DNA from 3 places in the Streptomyces sp. NPDC001027 genome. Region 2 is predicted to be linked to each of the others. Evidence: riboswitches for the same ligand, from Rfam matches in the RefSeq annotation. Region 2 holds a riboswitch; each other region holds the start of a gene.
What was found. A riboswitch is a leader RNA that binds a small molecule or an ion and turns the genes downstream of it on or off. The one in region 2 is predicted to bind cobalamin.
Positions count from the first base shown of each region.

Region 1: linked by a shared signal. The riboswitch ahead of ABT300_RS38735 (ribonucleoside-diphosphate reductase subunit alpha) and the one ahead of ABT300_RS41040 (ABC transporter substrate-binding protein) in region 2 are both predicted to bind cobalamin.
Region 3: linked by a shared signal. The riboswitch ahead of cobN (cobaltochelatase subunit CobN) and the one ahead of ABT300_RS41040 (ABC transporter substrate-binding protein) in region 2 are both predicted to bind cobalamin.

Region 1 covers NZ_JBEPBI010000303.1:1,007-6,764, reverse strand. Annotated here, with positions in the region: gene ABT300_RS38745 (NACHT domain-containing protein) at 1-2,194, opposite strand, end outside; gene ABT300_RS38740 (GNAT family N-acetyltransferase) at 2,337-2,843, shown strand; cobalamin riboswitch at 2,896-3,031, shown strand; gene ABT300_RS38735 (ribonucleoside-diphosphate reductase subunit alpha) at 3,157-5,541, shown strand; gene ABT300_RS38730 (ribonucleotide-diphosphate reductase subunit beta) at 5,541-5,758, shown strand, end outside.
Region 2 covers NZ_JBEPBI010000380.1:32-4,853, forward strand. Annotated here, with positions in the region: partial or broken gene ABT300_RS41035 (serine/threonine-protein kinase) at 1-1,216, opposite strand, end outside; cobalamin riboswitch at 1,599-1,724, shown strand; gene ABT300_RS41040 (ABC transporter substrate-binding protein) at 1,815-2,855, shown strand; gene ABT300_RS41045 (FecCD family ABC transporter permease) at 2,852-3,916, shown strand; gene ABT300_RS41050 (ABC transporter ATP-binding protein) at 3,913-4,794, shown strand.
Region 3 covers NZ_JBEPBI010000346.1:398-6,155, reverse strand. Annotated here, with positions in the region: gene cobN (cobaltochelatase subunit CobN) at 1-3,476, opposite strand, end outside; cobalamin riboswitch at 3,511-3,662, opposite strand; gene cobG (precorrin-3B synthase) at 3,708-4,994, shown strand; gene ABT300_RS40125 (precorrin-8X methylmutase) at 4,991-5,662, shown strand; partial or broken gene cobI (precorrin-2 C(20)-methyltransferase) at 5,659-5,758, shown strand, end outside.

The DNA.
Region 1 (5,758 bases), on a different contig from region 2:
GGCGGATGGAGTAGGAGGGCTCCCGGACGGCCAGTTGGAAGAGCTCCCAGTACAGCGGGGTGGTGTCGATCCGGTCGGAGACCGCCCGCAACGCGGCTCCCAGCTGTTTGAGGACCCTGTGCTTGGCGTCCCTCAGGGTGCGCCGGTCGCCCTTGATCCCGGGCCAGTGCCGGCGCACCGCCCGCACGATGTCGCCCAGGTGCCTCGGGTCGGCCTCGGCGCTCTCGATCTCCAGGGCGGCCGCATAGAGGTCCAGGGCCTTGGGGTCGTCGGTGCGCCGGCCCGCGGCGGCGCACAGCCGGGAGGCGAGCGGGCGGCCCCGCACGGGGGCGCGCCGGATCCGCTCCGCGATCTCCTTGCGCACCTCGGCCCGCACGCCGCGCCTGCGGTCCAAAGGGTCCGCCGCCCGCCGCCGGGACATCAGGACGAGTGCGATGAGCAGTTCACGGCTGGGTCCGGGCGGCTGCAGCGCCTGCTCCGTGAGGTCCCCGGCGCCCCGCTCCCCGAGGTGGCTCAGCACGCGACTGCCGAAGTAGGCCTGGACGATGCTGTGCGGGAAACGGACCCTGTGCTCGAGGCCCTCCACCAGTCTGAGCCTGCTCGCGTGGGCGGCGAAGCGGGCGAGGACGGCATGGCACTGGTCCATGTTGCCCTCGCGCAGCCGTCTGCGCTCCGGTTCGCCGAGACGCTCGCACAGCGTGTCCCAGATCTGTTGCCGGTCCCAGTCGGACAGCGTGTGGTCGCGCTTGCCGTACTGGTCGAAGCCGCGGCCGGCGAACAGGCGCTCGGCCCGGACCCGGGCGCGCCGGGCCGGGCCGGGGTGCAGGACGTCCGGGTCGAGCAGCTCCGCGAAGCCGACCTCCAGCGTGTCCTGGAGCAGTCCGACGCAGGCCAGCGCGCAGACCACTTCGAGGGTGTCGCGGCGTTCGTCGGGGGTCAGCGCGACGTCCTCACGCAGCTTCCCCTCGCACAGCCCCTCGGCCCACGTCTCCAGCAGCCAGAGCCGCAGGGCGGCGCGGTCGCGGCTGCGGGTGAGGACGCTCGGCGGGTCGTCCTCGGGGCGGTCGTGCTCCAGCAGTCCCCGCCGGTGGAGTTCGCGGGCGATCTGCAGGTAGACCGGCGACTCGGTCACCTCCGCCGTCTCGACGATCCAGTCCACCCGGCGCTCGTCGGTCTCCGGCACGTCCGCCTCGACGAAACGCAGCGCCGCCTCCTCGCTGAGCGGTTCGAGCACCACGATCGCGGCGGAGGTGGTCTCCAGCGGGCTGTGCGGCCGGGAGGCGATGACCAGGGGCAGCTTCTCCTCGCGGGCGCGCTCGATGGCCCGCCGGATGACGTTGTCCCGGTTCTGCTGCCGGCCGTCGTCGAGCAGGGCCTCCTCCAGGCCGTCGGCGAGGACGACCGGCTTGTCGTCGGCGAGGAGTTGCTGCCACACCCGGTCGGTCTTGCTGCGGGCCAGAACGCCCTTGGGCGCCTCCTGGGCGAACCGCTGCCTGGCCAGATGCTCGAAGTTGAGGTCGGCGCCGTCCGTCGCGTCGCGCAGCCTGATCGGCACCGGTACGGCGTTCTGGCGGGCCAGGAGTTCGGTGAGCCGGACGAGGACGGCGGTCTTCCCCGCGCCGACGCCGCCGACGAGCAGATACGGCCGCCGGGTGTCGCGCTCCCGCAGCCGCTCGGCGATGACCTGGGCGATGTCCTCCCGGCCGACGATCTCGCGGGTGTCGTATCCGGCGGTGGGCACCAGCCGGCGCGGATCGCGCAGCGCCTTGGTGAGGTAGCGCCGCTTGGTCCAGCGGTACCACCAGAACAGGAAGAGGGCGGCGGCGATCGAGGCGGCGAGGACCGGTCCGACGAACCGGGAGACGATCTCGAAGCCCTGGTTCTGCTGACGCCACTTCTCGAAGCCGGTCGTGTCGTGGGTGACGAGGATGAACACGCCCTCCCCCACCCAGGCGAGCACCGCGAGCACGGCGACCAGCCAGATCGCCCGGGTGACGTTGGCGTACGAGAGCCATCGGCGCCATTTCTTGGGGCGGGCGACGCCGCGACGGGCCTCCAGACGGATCGTCAGGGAGTGCCAGCGGCCGACGAGGCCGCGTCCGAAGCTGGTTCCCGCGCGCCGGAAGGGCAGGGTGGCCATCGGCGCGTCGCGCGGTCGCTCCTTGCCGGGCGGATGGCGGACGACCCTCGTCATGGCGTTCTCCTTGCGCGTTCCGGGACGGATTCCCCGGTACGGAGGACCCGCGGGGCAGAGGATCGACGCGGCGCCGACGGCTCCTTCCATGGAATCACTCCCGACGGCCTGCGCAACCCGGGCGTCCGGCAGACTCGGGGCCATGGACATCGCGATACGGCGGGCCGCGCCCGGCGAGTACCGGGCCCTCGGTGACATCACCGCGCAGGCCTATCTCCAGGACGGGCTCCTCGACTTCGGTGAGGAGGACGCGTATCTGCCGGTGCTGAAGGACGTCGCCGCGCGGGCGGCCGCCGCCGAGGTGCTGGTGGCCGTGGACGGCGACCGGCTCCTCGGCGGCGTCACCTTCGTGGCCGGTCCCGGCCCGGTCGCCGACATCGCGCGGCCCGGTGAGGCCGAGATCCGTGCGCTCGCGGTCGCGCACGCGGCCCGCGGCCGGGGCGCCGGCGAGGCGCTCGTGCGGGCCTGCCTGGAACGGGCGCGGGCCACGGAGGGCTGCACGGCCGTCGTCCTGTCGAGCCAGCGCAGCATGCACACCGCACACCGCATCTACGAACGTCTCGGCTTCGTCCGCACACCCGAGCGGGACTGGAATCCCGTGCCGCACCTGGACGACCTCACTCTCCTCACCTATGAGTTGACCCTCTGAAACCATCCCGACACAACATCTGGGGGTGGCGTGACGGGTGAACACAAGATGTATGCTCATGCTCGCTGTCGCTGCAGGGGAATCCGGTGCGAATCCGGAACTGTCCCGCAACGGTGTACTCGCGTGCATCCCTACCCGTATGGGCACGCCTGTTCAGTCCGAGGTCCTGTCGACAGCGCGCCCGGCCGTCCGGTCCGGGTGCCCTGACGTCCGGGCCTCGTGGAGTGGGCCGGTGGACGCGACGCCCCCGCGCGCTCGTGTGCTGCCCCCTGCCCTCCGCCAGGCCCCTTGCCGAGCGAGGGAGAGCCCCCACGTGACCATCGCGCCAGCCGAACCGGCCTCAGTCACCGAGCTGCAGACCGACGGTCCCGGTACCGCGTTGCTGCGGACCCTGACCGAGCTGACCGCCGACCTGCCCGACGCCGACCCCGGCCGGGTCGCGGCCGCCGCGCTGCGCGGCCGGTCTGCGCGGACTGCCTCCGAGATCACCGCGGAGCTGCGCGAGCTGGCCACGGAGGCGGCCGCGGGCCTGATCTCCGAGGACCCCGCCTACTCGAAGCTGGCGGCCCGCCTGCTGACGATCGGCATCGTCGAGGAGGCCGCCTCCCAGGGCGTCACGTCGTTCACCGAGTCGATCGCCGTCGGGCGCCGCGAGGGCCTGATCGCGGACCGCACCGCCGAGTTCGTGCGCGTGCACGCGGCCCGGCTCGACGCGCTGATCGACTCCGCCGCCGACGACCGCTTCGGCTACTTCGGACTGCGCACCCTGCACAGCCGCTACCTGCTGCGGCACCCGATCACCCGCAAGGTCGTCGAGACGCCCCAGCACTTCCTGCTGCGCGTCGCCGCCGGTCTGGCGGAGGACGACACGTCCCGCGCCCTGGACGAGGTCGCCGCGCTGTACCGGCTGATGAGCCGGCTGGACTACCTCCCGTCCTCGCCCACGCTCTTCAACTCCGGCACCCGGCACCCGCAGATGTCGTCCTGCTACCTCCTCGACTCCCCGCTGGACGAGCTGGACTCCATCTACGACCGCTACCACCAGGTGGCCCGGCTGTCGAAGCACGCCGGCGGCATCGGTCTGTCGTACTCCCGCATCCGCAGCCGGGGTTCGCTGATCCGCGGCACCAACGGGCACTCCAACGGCATCGTGCCGTTCCTCAAGACCCTGGACGCCTCGGTCGCCGCCGTGAACCAGGGCGGCCGGCGCAAGGGCGCGGCGGCGGTCTACCTGGAGACCTGGCACTCCGACATCGAGGAGTTCCTGGAGCTGCGGGACAACACCGGCGAGGACGCCCGGCGTACGCACAACCTGAACCTCGCGCACTGGATCCCGGACGAGTTCATGCGCCGGGTCAACGCCGACGAGCCGTGGTCGCTGTTCTCCCCGGCCGACGTGCCCGAGCTGGTCGATCTGTGGGGCGACGAGTTCGACGCGGCCTACCGCAGGGCCGAGGCCGCCGGTCTGGCCAAGAAGACCATCCAGGCCCGCGACCTGTACGGCCGCATGATGCGCACGCTCGCGCAGACCGGCAACGGCTGGATGACGTTCAAGGACGCGGCCAACCGCACCGCCAACCAGACGGCCGAGCCGGGCCATGTCGTGCACTCCTCCAATCTCTGCACGGAGATCCTGGAGGTCACGGACGACGGCGAGACCGCGGTGTGCAACCTGGGCTCGGTGAACCTGGGCGCGTTCGTCGACACGACGAACGGCGACATCGACTGGGAGCGGCTGGACGAGACGGTCCGCACCGCGGTCACGTTCCTGGACCGCGTCGTCGACGTCAACTTCTACCCGACCGAGCAGGCGGGCCGCTCCAACGCGCGCTGGCGTCCGGTCGGGCTGGGCGCGATGGGCCTCCAGGACGTCTTCTTCAAGCTGCGGCTGCCCTTCGACTCGCCCGAGGCCAAGGCGCTGTCCACCCGCATCGCCGAGCGCGTGATGCTCGCCGCCTACGAGGCCTCCGCGGACCTCGCCGAGCGGAGCGGCCCGCTGCCGGCCTGGGAGAAGACCCGCACGGCCAGGGGCGTGCTGCACCCGGACCACTACGGCGTCGAGTTCGCCTGGCCCGAGCGCTGGGCGGCGCTGCGCGAGCGGATCGCCTCGACGGGGCTGCGCAACTCCCTGCTGCTCGCCATCGCGCCCACCGCCACCATCGCCTCCATCGCGGGCGTGTACGAGTGCATCGAGCCGCAGGTGTCGAACCTGTTCAAGCGCGAGACGCTGTCCGGCGAGTTCCTCCAGGTCAACTCGTACCTGGTGCAGGAGCTCAAGGAGCTCGGCGTGTGGGACGCCCGCACTCGTGAGGCGCTGCGCGAGGCGAACGGCTCGGTGCAGGGCTTCGCGTGGATCCCGGCCGAGACGCGTGCCCTGTACCGCACGGCGTGGGAGATCCCGCAGCGCGGACTGATCGACATGGCCGCCGCCCGCACCCCGTACCTCGACCAGGCGCAGTCGCTGAACCTGTTCCTGGAGACGCCGACGATCGGCAAGCTCTCCTCGATGTACGCGTACGCGTGGAAGTCGGGTCTGAAGACGACGTACTACCTGCGCTCGCGCCCGGCCACCCGGATCGCCCGGGCCGCCCGGGCCCAGGCGCAGCCCGAGAACGCCATTCCCGTGCAGCAGGCCGCCGACCCCGACGCCGTCGCCTGCTCCCTGGAGAACCCCGAGTCCTGCGAGGCCTGCCAGTAATGACCACCGCACCTGAGAAGACCCAGCAGACCCAGACGACCGAGCAGACGGAGCAGACCGAGGGCTTCGAGAAGTCCGGGAAGAACCTGCTCGACCCGGGCTTCGAGCTGACCCTGCGCCCGATGCGCTATCCCGACTTCTACGAGCGCTACCGGGACGCCATCAAGAACACCTGGACCGTCGAGGAGGTCGACCTCCACTCGGACGTCACGGATCT
Region 2 (4,822 bases):
GGCCCGCGCCTGCTGCCGCAGCCGCTACGCCGGCGCCCCGGCCGCGGCCTCCGACTCCGCTTACGTTTCCTCTGCCGTTACCGACTCCGTTACCGACTCCGCTTCCGTCCACGTCTTTCTTGCTGTTTCCGTTTCTGCCTCCGCCCCCGCCCGCACCTCCCCCTGCGCTTTCGCAGTCGCTTTCGGGAGTGCCGTGCGTCGGCCGCTCGACGGCCGGGTGGGCGGCCCTGTGCCCGGCAGGTCCGGACGGCCCGGCGACGGGCTCCTCGGCCGGCGCCGGCGGCGCGAAGCCTCCGGGCCGCGAGACCGGGTCCGGCGGCACGGGGCGGTCCAGCTCCCGCACGGCCGCCTGGTGGGAGGCGACCATGGCGGCGACGGGCGCCGGCAGCCAGCCGTCCGTCAGCACCTGTTCGGCGCCGCCGGGAGCGCAGGCCGCGGAGAGCCGGTCGGGGTGGATCCTCAGGGCCGGGTCCTTGGCGTGACAGAGGCTGATGATCTTGTCCAGCGGTTCGGGCACCAGGCTCAGGTCGGGCGATCCGTGCGCCACCTGGTAGAGCAGCGCAGCGCCCACCGCCCCGCCGAACGGCGAGCGCCCGGACGCGGCGAACGCGAGCACCGACCCGAGGCAGAAGACGTCGCCCTCCGGGCCCATCGGATCGCCGGTGGCCTGCTCCGGGCACATGTAGTCGAGAGAGCCGAACAGGGTGCCGGAACCGGTGAGTTCATAGCCGTCGCGGGCGCGCACGATGCCGAAGTCGATGACCCGCGGGCCGTCCGCCGCGAGCAGCACGTTGGACGGTTTGAGGTCACGGTGCACGAGCCCTTCGGCGTGCACGGCGGTCAACGCCTCGGCCACGCCCGCGCCCAGTGCGAGCACCGTCTCCACCGGCAGCGGCCCGTGCGCGGCGACCGCCTCGGCCAGGGTGGGGCCGGGCACATGGTCGGTGGCGAGCCAGGGCGTCTCGTCGTCCGGAGCGGCGTCCACCACGTGCGCCGTGTAGGGGCCGCCGACCGCCGCCGCGGCCGCCACCTCCCGCCGGAAACGGATGCGGAAGTTGTCGTCGTCCGCCATCTCCGGACGGATCACCTTGACGGCGACGACGCGGCCGGCCCACGACCGCGCGAGATAGACCCGGCCCATGCCGCCCGCACCGAGCCGGGCCAGGAGCCGATACGGCCCGAGTTGCTCGGGGTCTTCTGGACGCAGTGGCTGCATGCCCTCGGCCGCCTGTTCTCGGTGGTGACGGGCTGAGATCCCGCCCAGGCTGCGGGGAAGGCCCGGTGGGGTCCGGACCACAGACTAGGCGCTGGAACGGCGGGCGGGAGCACGTCCTCACATGCGGGTTCACCCACCTCGAAGTAAGTGCCTGGCCGTCTTCCGCTTCCGCAGCGTTCATATGACGTCCGGTCAGAGATCGGGTGACACGTGCTTTCCCTGCGGGAACAGTGCGCGATGAGCAACAAGTGCACGATGAAAGCACATACCGGGCCGAAGACCTCCGATGTGCCGAAGGTCACCCCCGTCGGGGCCCTCGACGCCTGTGGTAGCTTGCCGAGGCCAGTCGTACTCGTGCGCGCCCCCGGGGCGCGCGGGGGTCAGGGAATCCGGTGGGAATCCGGAGCTGACGCGCAGCGGTAAGGGCGACGGGCGGGGCTTTCGGCCACTGGACGCGCATGCGCTCCGGGAAGGCGCCTCGCCCGGGTGACCCCGAGTCCGAAGACCTGCTGGCGGCCTCCGGTGTCGCAGACCGGCCGGAGGAGCGCACCGTACGACCGGGCTTCGCGCTTGAGCCCTCGACGCCGAAGGAAACTCCGTGCCGTTCGCACGTCCCGTCGCTCCTGCCGTCCTGTTCCTGGCAGGAGCCCTCCTGGCGACCGGCTGCGGCGGCTCCGCCGCCTCCTCCGACGGTCCCGCCGACAGCCACGCGGCCGGCCGGCCGGTCACGCTCGACAACTGCGGACAGCGGGTCCGGATCGACACGCCCCCTCGGCGGGCGGTCTCCCTCAACCAGGGCACGACGGAGATCATGCTCTCCCTCGGGCTCGCGGACCGGATGGCGGGTACCGCCACCTGGACCGACCCGCTGCCCAGGAGCCTCGAGAAGGCCGATGCCCGGGTGAGGCGGCTGGCCGACGACGCGCCTTCCTTCGAGAAGGTCCTGGACGCCGAACCCGACTTCGTGGCCGCCTCGTTCGCCTCCACGCTCGGCAAGGGCGGAGTGGCCACGCGTGCCCAGTTCGACAAGCTCGGGATCCCGACCTATCTCTCCCCCTCCGACTGCACGGGCAAGGACAACAGCGGCGGCGGCGACGGCGTCCGCACGAAGCCGCTGACCATGGAGGCGGTCTACGGCGAAGTACGCGACCTGGCCCGGGTGTTCGGCGTCGAGAAACGGGGCGAGGAACTGGTGGCCGACCTCAAGTCCCGGGTGGCCAGGGCCGCTTCGGGACTCGATGCCAAGAACGTCACACTCCTCTACTGGTTCGCCAACTCCCAGTCCCCCTACCTGGCCGGCTGCTGCGGCGCCCCCGGCGTCATCACCCGCGAACTCGGCGCGAAGAACGTCTTCGACGACACCGAACAGGAGTGGCCGCAGGTCAACTGGGAGACCGTCGCCGACCGCGACCCGGACGTCCTCGTGATCGGCGATCTGACCCGCAGGCAGCAGACGGCCGAGACCGCGGCCAAGAAGATCGCGTTCCTGGAGTCCGACCCGGTCACCCGGAACATGACCGCGGTGCGCGAGAAGCGGTACGTCCTGCTGTCCGGGCAGGCGATGAACCCGACCGTGCGCACCGTCGAGGGCGTGGAGAAGGTCGCGGCGGCACTGCGCGCGTACGGCCTCGCGCGATGACCGCCGTCGGCCCGGCGGCCGCCGCCGCTCCTGCGGCGGTGGCGGCGCGGGGGCTGCGCCAGGTGCTGCTGTGGGCGGCCGGGCTCGCGCTGCTGTGCGCGTCCGTCGCCGTGGCGATCACCATCGGTCCGGCCGACATCGCGGTCCGGGACGTGTTGTCCACGGTGGCCGCCCATCTCGGCCTCGCCGAAACCGGGTTGACGCCGTTGCGGGACGGCATCGTGTGGAATCTGCGGCTGCCGCGCACGCTGCTGGCCGCGGTGTGCGGAGCCGGGCTCGCCGTGTGCGGGGCGGTGATGCAGTCCCTGCTGCGCAACCCGCTCGCCGACCCGTTCGTCCTCGGGATCTCCTCCGGCGCCTCGACCGGCGCGGTCGTGGTGGTCGTGCTCGGCGCGGGCGGCGGGGCCCTGTCGGTGTCCGGGGGCGCGTTCCTCGGTGCGGCGGTCTCCTTCGCGCTGGTGCTGCTGCTCAGTCACACGCTGGGCGGCGCCACGGACCGGGTGGTGCTCGCCGGGGTGGCGGCGATGCAGTTGTTCTCGGCGCTCACCTCGTTCGTCGTCATGACGAGCGCCGACGCCGAGACCACCCGCGGCGTCCTGTTCTGGCTGCTCGGCTCGCTCAGCGGGGCCGGCTGGGCGGACGTGGGGGCGGGCGGGGCGGTGCTGGTCGGGGTGCTGCTGGTGTGCGCGGGGTACGCGACGACGCTGGACGCCTTCGCGTTCGGGCAGGACGCGGCCGCGTCGCTGGGCGTGCACGTGGCCCGCACCCGGCTGGTCCTGCTCTGCGCCACCGCCCTGCTGACGGCCACGCTGGTCAGTTCGGCGGGGGCGATCGGCTTCGTCGGACTCGTGCTCCCGCACGCGGCCCGGGCCCTGACCGGTCCCGGACACACCCGGCTGCTGCCGGCCACCGCCCTGGCGGGGGCGGTCTTCCTGGTGTGGGTGGACACCCTCGCCCGCACCGTCCTGGACCCGCAGGAGGTGCCGGTGGGCGTGGTGACCTCGCTGATCGGCGTCCCGGCGTTCGTCCTCGTGCTGTACCGGACCAGGAGCGCGCGATGACGGGGACCGCCGAGGGCGCCGGCCTGCGCGGCGACCGCCTCGCCTACACGGCGGGCGGTTCGCTGATCCTCGACGGAGTCGGTCTCGCGCTGCGCCCGGGAACCGTCACCGGTCTGCTCGGCCCGAACGGTTCCGGCAAGTCCACGCTGCTGCGGCTGCTCGCGGGCGTCCTCGCCCCCGCCTCGGGCGTGGTCACCCTCGACGGCCGTCCGCTGACGCAGGTCGGGCGGCGGGCGGTCGCCCGGCGGGTCGCCGTCGTCGAGCAACAGGCCGACACACAGGTGGCGTTGAGCGTCCTGGACGTCGTGCGGCTGGGCCGGGTGCCGCTTCGCCGGGCCTGGGGCGCCGCCTCGGCGCAGGACGAGGCCGCGGTCCGTTCCGCGCTGGAGCGGACCGGCCTCGGCGACAAGGCCGGCCGGCTGTGGCACACCCTCTCCGGCGGGGAGCGCCAGCGCGTCCAGATCGCCCGCGCGCTCGCCCAGCAGCCGCGGGAGCTGCTGCTGGACGAGCCCACGAACCACCTCGACATCCAGCACCAGCTCGCGTTGCTGGACCTGATCACCGAACTCGGGCTGACGAGCGTCGTCGCGCTGCACGATCTGAACCTGGCCGCGATGTACTGCGACCGGGTCGTCGTCCTCAAGCAGGGCAGGGCGGTGGCCGCCGGCACACCGCAGGAGGTGCTCACCGAGGCGCTGATCGCCGACGTCTACGGGGTGCGGGCCGTCCTCACCCGCGACGGACCCGACGGCCGCCCGCACATACGCTTCCTGGGCGCCCTGCCCGCCGCGCCGAAGGGGGAGCGCCACGACGGAGAACGACACGACGAGGTCCGGCAGGACGAGGTGCGGCAGGACGAGGTGCGGCAGGACGGCTAGGGCGGGGGCCGGCGGTGCCACGCCCCCG
Region 3 (5,758 bases), on a different contig from region 2:
ATGCCGTGCAGCGCCCACGGGTTGGCCTGCTGGAGGAACTCGCGGTTCGCCGGGTCCAGGACGTAGGTCTCGGTGAGCTTGTCGTACATCCAGTCGGCGACCACGCCGGTGGTGGCGTCGTAGCCGAACAGGTAGTCCACGGTGGCGGCGAGTTCGAAGGCGCCCTTGTAGCCGTGGCGCCGCATCGCCTCGATCCACTTGGGGTTGACGACCCGGGCGCGGAAGACGCGGGAGGTCTCCTCGACGAGGGTGCGGGTGCGGACCGTCTCGGGGCGGGTCGAGTCGCCGATGTACGCCTCCGGGGCGGTGCCGCGCAGGGCCCGGACGGTGGCGACCATGCCGCCGTGGTACTGGAAGTAGTCGTCGGAGTCGGCGATGTCGTGTTCGCGGGTGTCGGTGTTCTTCGCGGCGACCGCGATCCGCCGGTAGGCCGTCTCCATCTCCTCGCGGGCCGGACGGCCGTCCAGTTCGCGGCCGTAGGCGTAGCCGCCCCACACCGTGTAGACCTCGGCGAGGTCGGCGTCGGTGCGCCAGTCGCGGGAGTCGATGAGCTGGAGCAGACCGGCGCCGTAGGTGCCCGGGCGGGAGCCGAAGATGCGGGTGGTGGCGCGGCGTTCGTCGCCGTGCGCCGCCAGGTCTGCGCCGACGTGCGCGCGCACGTGGTTGACCTCGGCCGGCTCGTCGAGCGAGGCCGCGAGGCGGACGGCGTCGTCCAGCAGGCCGATCGTGTGCGGGAAGGCGTCCCGGAAGAAGCCCGAGATGCGCAGGGTGACGTCGATGCGCGGGCGGCCCAGCTCCTCGTACGGGACGGCCTCCACACCGGTCACCCGGCGCGAGGCGTCGTCCCAGACGGGGCGGACGCCGAGCAGCGCGAGGGCCTCGGCCACGTCGTCGCCGGCCGTGCGCATGGCGCTGGTGCCCCACAGCGACAGGCCGACGGAGGTGGGCCACTCGCCGTTGTCGGCGCGGTAGCGCTCCAGGAGCGAGTCGGCGAGGGCCTGCCCGGTCTCCCAGGCGAGGCGGGAAGGGACGGCCTTGGGGTCCACGGAGTAGAAGTTGCGGCCGGTCGGCAGGACGTTGACCAGGCCCCGCAGCGGGGAGCCGGACGGGCCGGCCGGGACGAATCCGCCGTTCAGTGCGTGGACGACGTGGTGGAGTTCGGCGGTGGTCGCGGCGAGGCGCGGGACGACCTCGCGGGCGGCGAACTCCAGGATGGCGGTGACCTGTTCGCCGTGCTCGTCGGGCACGGAGTCCGGGTCCCAGCCCAGCTCCTCCATCCGCTCGACCAGGGCGCGGGCCTTGGCCTCCGCCTCGTCGGCGGTGACCCGGGTCGCGGCCGACTCGTCGAGGCCGAGCGCCTCGCGCAGACCGGGCAGGGCCGTGGCGCCGCCCCAGATCTGGCGGGCGCGCAGGATCGCGAGGACGAGGTTGACGCGGTCGGCGTCGGCCGGCGGGTTGCCGAGGACGTGCAGGCCGTCGCGGATCTGGGCGTCCTTGACCTCACAGAGCCAGCCGTCGACGTGCAGCAGGAAGTCGTCGAAGCCGTCGTCGTCCGGGCGGTCGGCGAGGCCGAGGTCGTGGTCGAGCCTGGCGGCCTGGATGAGGGTCCAGATCTGGGCGCGGATCGCCGGCAGCTTCGCCGGGTCCATGGAGGAGATCTGGGCGTACTCGTCGAGGAGTTGCTCCAGCCGCGCGATGTCGCCGTAGGAGTCGGCGCGGGCCATCGGCGGGACGAGGTGGTCGACGAGGGTGGCGTGCGCGCGGCGCTTGGCCTGGGTGCCCTCGCCCGGGTCGTTGACCAGGAAGGGGTAGACCAGGGGGAGGTCGCCGAGGGCGGCGTCGGGACCGCAGGCGGCGGACAGGCCGGCGTTCTTGCCGGGCAGCCACTCCAGGTTGCCGTGCTTGCCGAGGTGGATCATCGCGTCCGCGCCGAAGCCGCCGTCCTCGGCCCGCGCGGCGATCCAGCGGTAGGCGGCCAGGTAGTGGTGCGAGGGCGGCAGGTCCGGGTCGTGGTAGATGGCGATCGGGTTCTCGCCGAAGCCGCGCGGGGGCTGGATCAGGATCAGCAGGTTGCCGAAGCGCAGCGCGGCGAGGACGATGTCGCCCTCCGGGTTGCGGCTGCGGTCGACGAACATCTCGCCGGGCGGCGGGCCCCAGTGCTCCTCGACGGCCGAGCGCAGCTCCTCGGGCAGGGCGGCGAACCAGCGGCGGTAGTCGGCCGCCGGGATCCGCACCGGGTTGCGCGCCAACTGCTCCTCGGTGAGCCAGCCCTGGTCGTGGCCGCCCGCCTCGATGAGCGCCCGGATCAGCTCGTCGCCGTCGCCGGAGGCCAGCCCCGGCACCTCGGCGTCCGTCCCGAAGTCGTAGCCCTCCTCGCGCAGCCGGCGCAGCAGGGCGACCGCGCTGGCGGGGGTGTCCAGGCCGACCGCGTTGCCGATGCGGGAGTGCTTGGTGGGGTAGGCGGAGAGCACCAGCGCGAGACGCTTGTCGGCGGGCGGGACATGGCGCAGCCGGGCGTGGCGTACGGCGATGCCGGCGACGCGGGCGGCCCGCTCCGGGTCGGCGACATAGGCGGGCAGGCCGTCGGCGTCGATCTCCTTGAAGGAGAACGGGACGGTGATCAGCCGGCCGTCGAACTCCGGGACGGCGATCTGTCCTGCCGCGTCCAGCGGGGAGACGCCCTCGTCGCTCGTCTCCCAGTCGGTCCGCGAGGAGGTCAGGCACAGCGCCTGGAGGATCGGGACGTCCAGGGAGGTCAGCGCGCCCGCGTCCCACGACTCGTCGTCGCCGCCCGCCGAGGCGTCGGCGGGGCGGGTGCCGCCCGCGGCGAGCACCGTGGTGACGATGGCGTCGGCGGCGCGCAGTTCCTCGATCAGCTCCGGCTCGGGGGCGCGCAGGGAGGCGACGTACAGCGGGAGCGGCCGGGCGCCGGACGCCTCGACGGCGTCGCACAGGGCGTGCACGAAGGCGGTGTTGCCGCTCATGTGATGGGCCCGGTAGTAGAGCACGGCGACGGTCGGGGCCCCGGGGGCGCCGGCCGGCGCCGGCCGCTCCAGCGGACCCCAGGTGGGGGCGGACGCCGGGGCGTCGAAGCCGTGGCCGGTGAGCAGGACCGTGTCGGAGAGGAACCGGGCGAGCTGCTCCAGGTTGGCGGGGCCGCCGTGGGCGAGATAGGCGTGGGCCTCGGCGGCGATGCCGACGGGGACCGTGGAGGCGGCCATCAGCTGGGCGTCGGGGGCCTGTTCACCGGTCAGGACGACGACCGGGCGGCCGTCGGCGAGCAGCAGGTCGAGGCCGTCCTGCCAGGCGCGCACCCCGCCGAGGAGGCGTACGACGACGAGGTCGGCGCCGTCGAGGAGCGCGGGGAGGTCGTCGAGGACGAGCCGGGCCGGGTTGGCGAAGCAGTACGGGACCGGGCCGGCGGCGGCTCGGGCGCTCAGCAGGTCGGTGTCGGACGTCGACAGCAGCAGGATCATGGGGCGTCGGCCTTCCTCGGGGTGTCCGCGCCCCGGGCGGTGTCGGACGGCGGGAGTTCCTGACTCACCCGGCTTCTGAGGGCCGGGCTCACAGTGGCGGGACCGCGCCGGATTCGCACCGGGCTTCCTCCCCTGTCGCCGTCGTGGCGATGGCGGACCGGATGATCCACCGCCAGCATAGTAAGGGGCGGGGGAAGAGGGCACAGGCATACCTCCCAGGTGGACGTGGGTATGCTCGCCGCCATGTCCTCGGCTGACCTCCGTCCAACGTCCCAGGCCACAGCGGTCTCACGGGACCGCGGTGACGCCTGCCCCGGGGCTTTGCGGCTGCACGCGGCGGACGACGGGGCGCTGGCCCGGGTCCGGGTGCCGGGCGGGGTGCTGAGCGTCCGTCAGGCCGAGGCGCTGGGCGAGGCGGCCGGGCGGCTGGGCGACGGGGAGATCCATCTGACCTCGCGCGGCAACGTGCAGCTGCGGGGCCTCGCGGACGGCTGCGGCGCGGAGCTCGCCGACCTGCTGGCGGCGGCCGGGCTGCTGCCCTCCCCCGGACACGAGCGGGTGCGCAACATCGTCGCCTCGCCGCTGTCCGGCCTCGACGGACGCGGCCTGCGCGATGTCCGGCCCTGGCTGTCGGAGCTCGACGCGGCGCTGTGCGCGAGCGGGCCGGCGCGGGAGTTGTCGGGCCGGTTCCTGTTCGCCCTGGACGACGGGCGCGGGGACGTGGCCGGGCTCGGCGCCGACGTGACGCTGCGGGCGACCGGCGACGGTGCGGTGCTCGCTCCGGGTGCGGTGCGGGTGTCCGCGCGGGACGCGCCACGGGCGGCGCTGCTGGCGGCCGAGACGTTCCTGCGGGCCGTCCGGGAGTCCGGCGGCGGAGTCTGGCGGGTGGCCGAACTCACCCTGCCCGAGGGCGTGCTGGCCGAGCGGGTCCGCCGCCGCCTGGCCGCCGAAGGCATCGGCGGGTCGTCCCTGACGGAGGTCGCCCCCGTCCCCGACGCGCAGGGGCCCGCGCCCGGCGTCGTCGGCGACGCCCTGTCCGCGCACGTGCCCCTCGGGCGGCTCTCCGCCCGCCAGTGGCGGGAGTTGACGCGGGTCGCCGAGACCGAGCTGCGGCTGACCCCGTGGCGCGGAGTCGTCGTCCCCGCGCCGGGCCGGGACCCTCGGCAGCGGGCCGAGTCCCTCGCGCGGCTCGCCGCCGCCGGACTCGTCACCGATCCGGACTCGCCGTGGCCGCGCGTCGGCGCGTGCGTCGGGCGGCCCGGGTGTGGCAAATCCCACGCCGACGTCCGGGCCGACGCGGCCGACACTGTCGACGCGGCCGGCGCCTGCCCCCTCCCGCTGTACTGGTCCGGCTGCGAACGGCGTTGCGGACACCCACACGGCGACCGGATCGACGTGGTCGCCTCCGCGGACGGCGGCTACCGGCTGACCGCCGTGCGGTCGGGCCGTCCGACGGGCGCCGCAGCGATGACCGACCCCGACCACCTCGCCGCCGCCCTGGCGGCGATCACCTCATGAGCCGTACCACCATCGAGAGCAGCGAGACGAACACCGTGAGCAGCTACGACTACGAGAAGGACGGTGCGGTCATCTACCGCCGGTCCTTCGCCACCATCCGCGCGGAGTCCGACCTCGAAGGACTGCCCGCCGACGTCAGCCAGGTCGCGGTCCGGATGATCCACGCCTGCGGGATGGTCGACCTCGTACGGGACCTGGCGTACACGCCGTCCGTCGTCGCCCGCGCCCGCGAGGCGCTGCGGGCCGGCGCGCCCGTCTTCACCGATGTGCAGATGGTGGCCAGCGGCGTCACCCGACGGAGGCTGCCCGCCGAGAACGACGTGCTGTGCACGCTGTCCGACCCGAGCGTGCCGGACCTTGCCGCGCGGCTCGGCACCACGCGCACCGCCGCCGCGCTGGAGCTGTGGCGGGACCGGCTCGAGGGCTCGGTGGTCGCCGTCGGCAACGCGCCCACCGCCCTGTTCCGGCTGCTGGAGATGATCGAGGAGGGCGCGCCGCGGCCCGCCGCCGTGATCGGCGCGCCGGTCGGGTTCATCGGCGCGGCCGAGTCCAAGGACGCCCTGGCGGCGAACACGCACGGCCTGGACTACCTGGTGGTGCGCGGGCGCCGTGGCGGCAGCGCCATCGCGGCCGCCGCGCTCAACGCGATCGCGAGCGAGGAAGAATGAGCGGCAAGCTGTACGGCGTCGGGCTCGGCCCCGGCGACCCGTCCCTGATGACCGTGCGGGCCGTCGAGGTGATCGGCGAGGCGGACGTGATCGCCT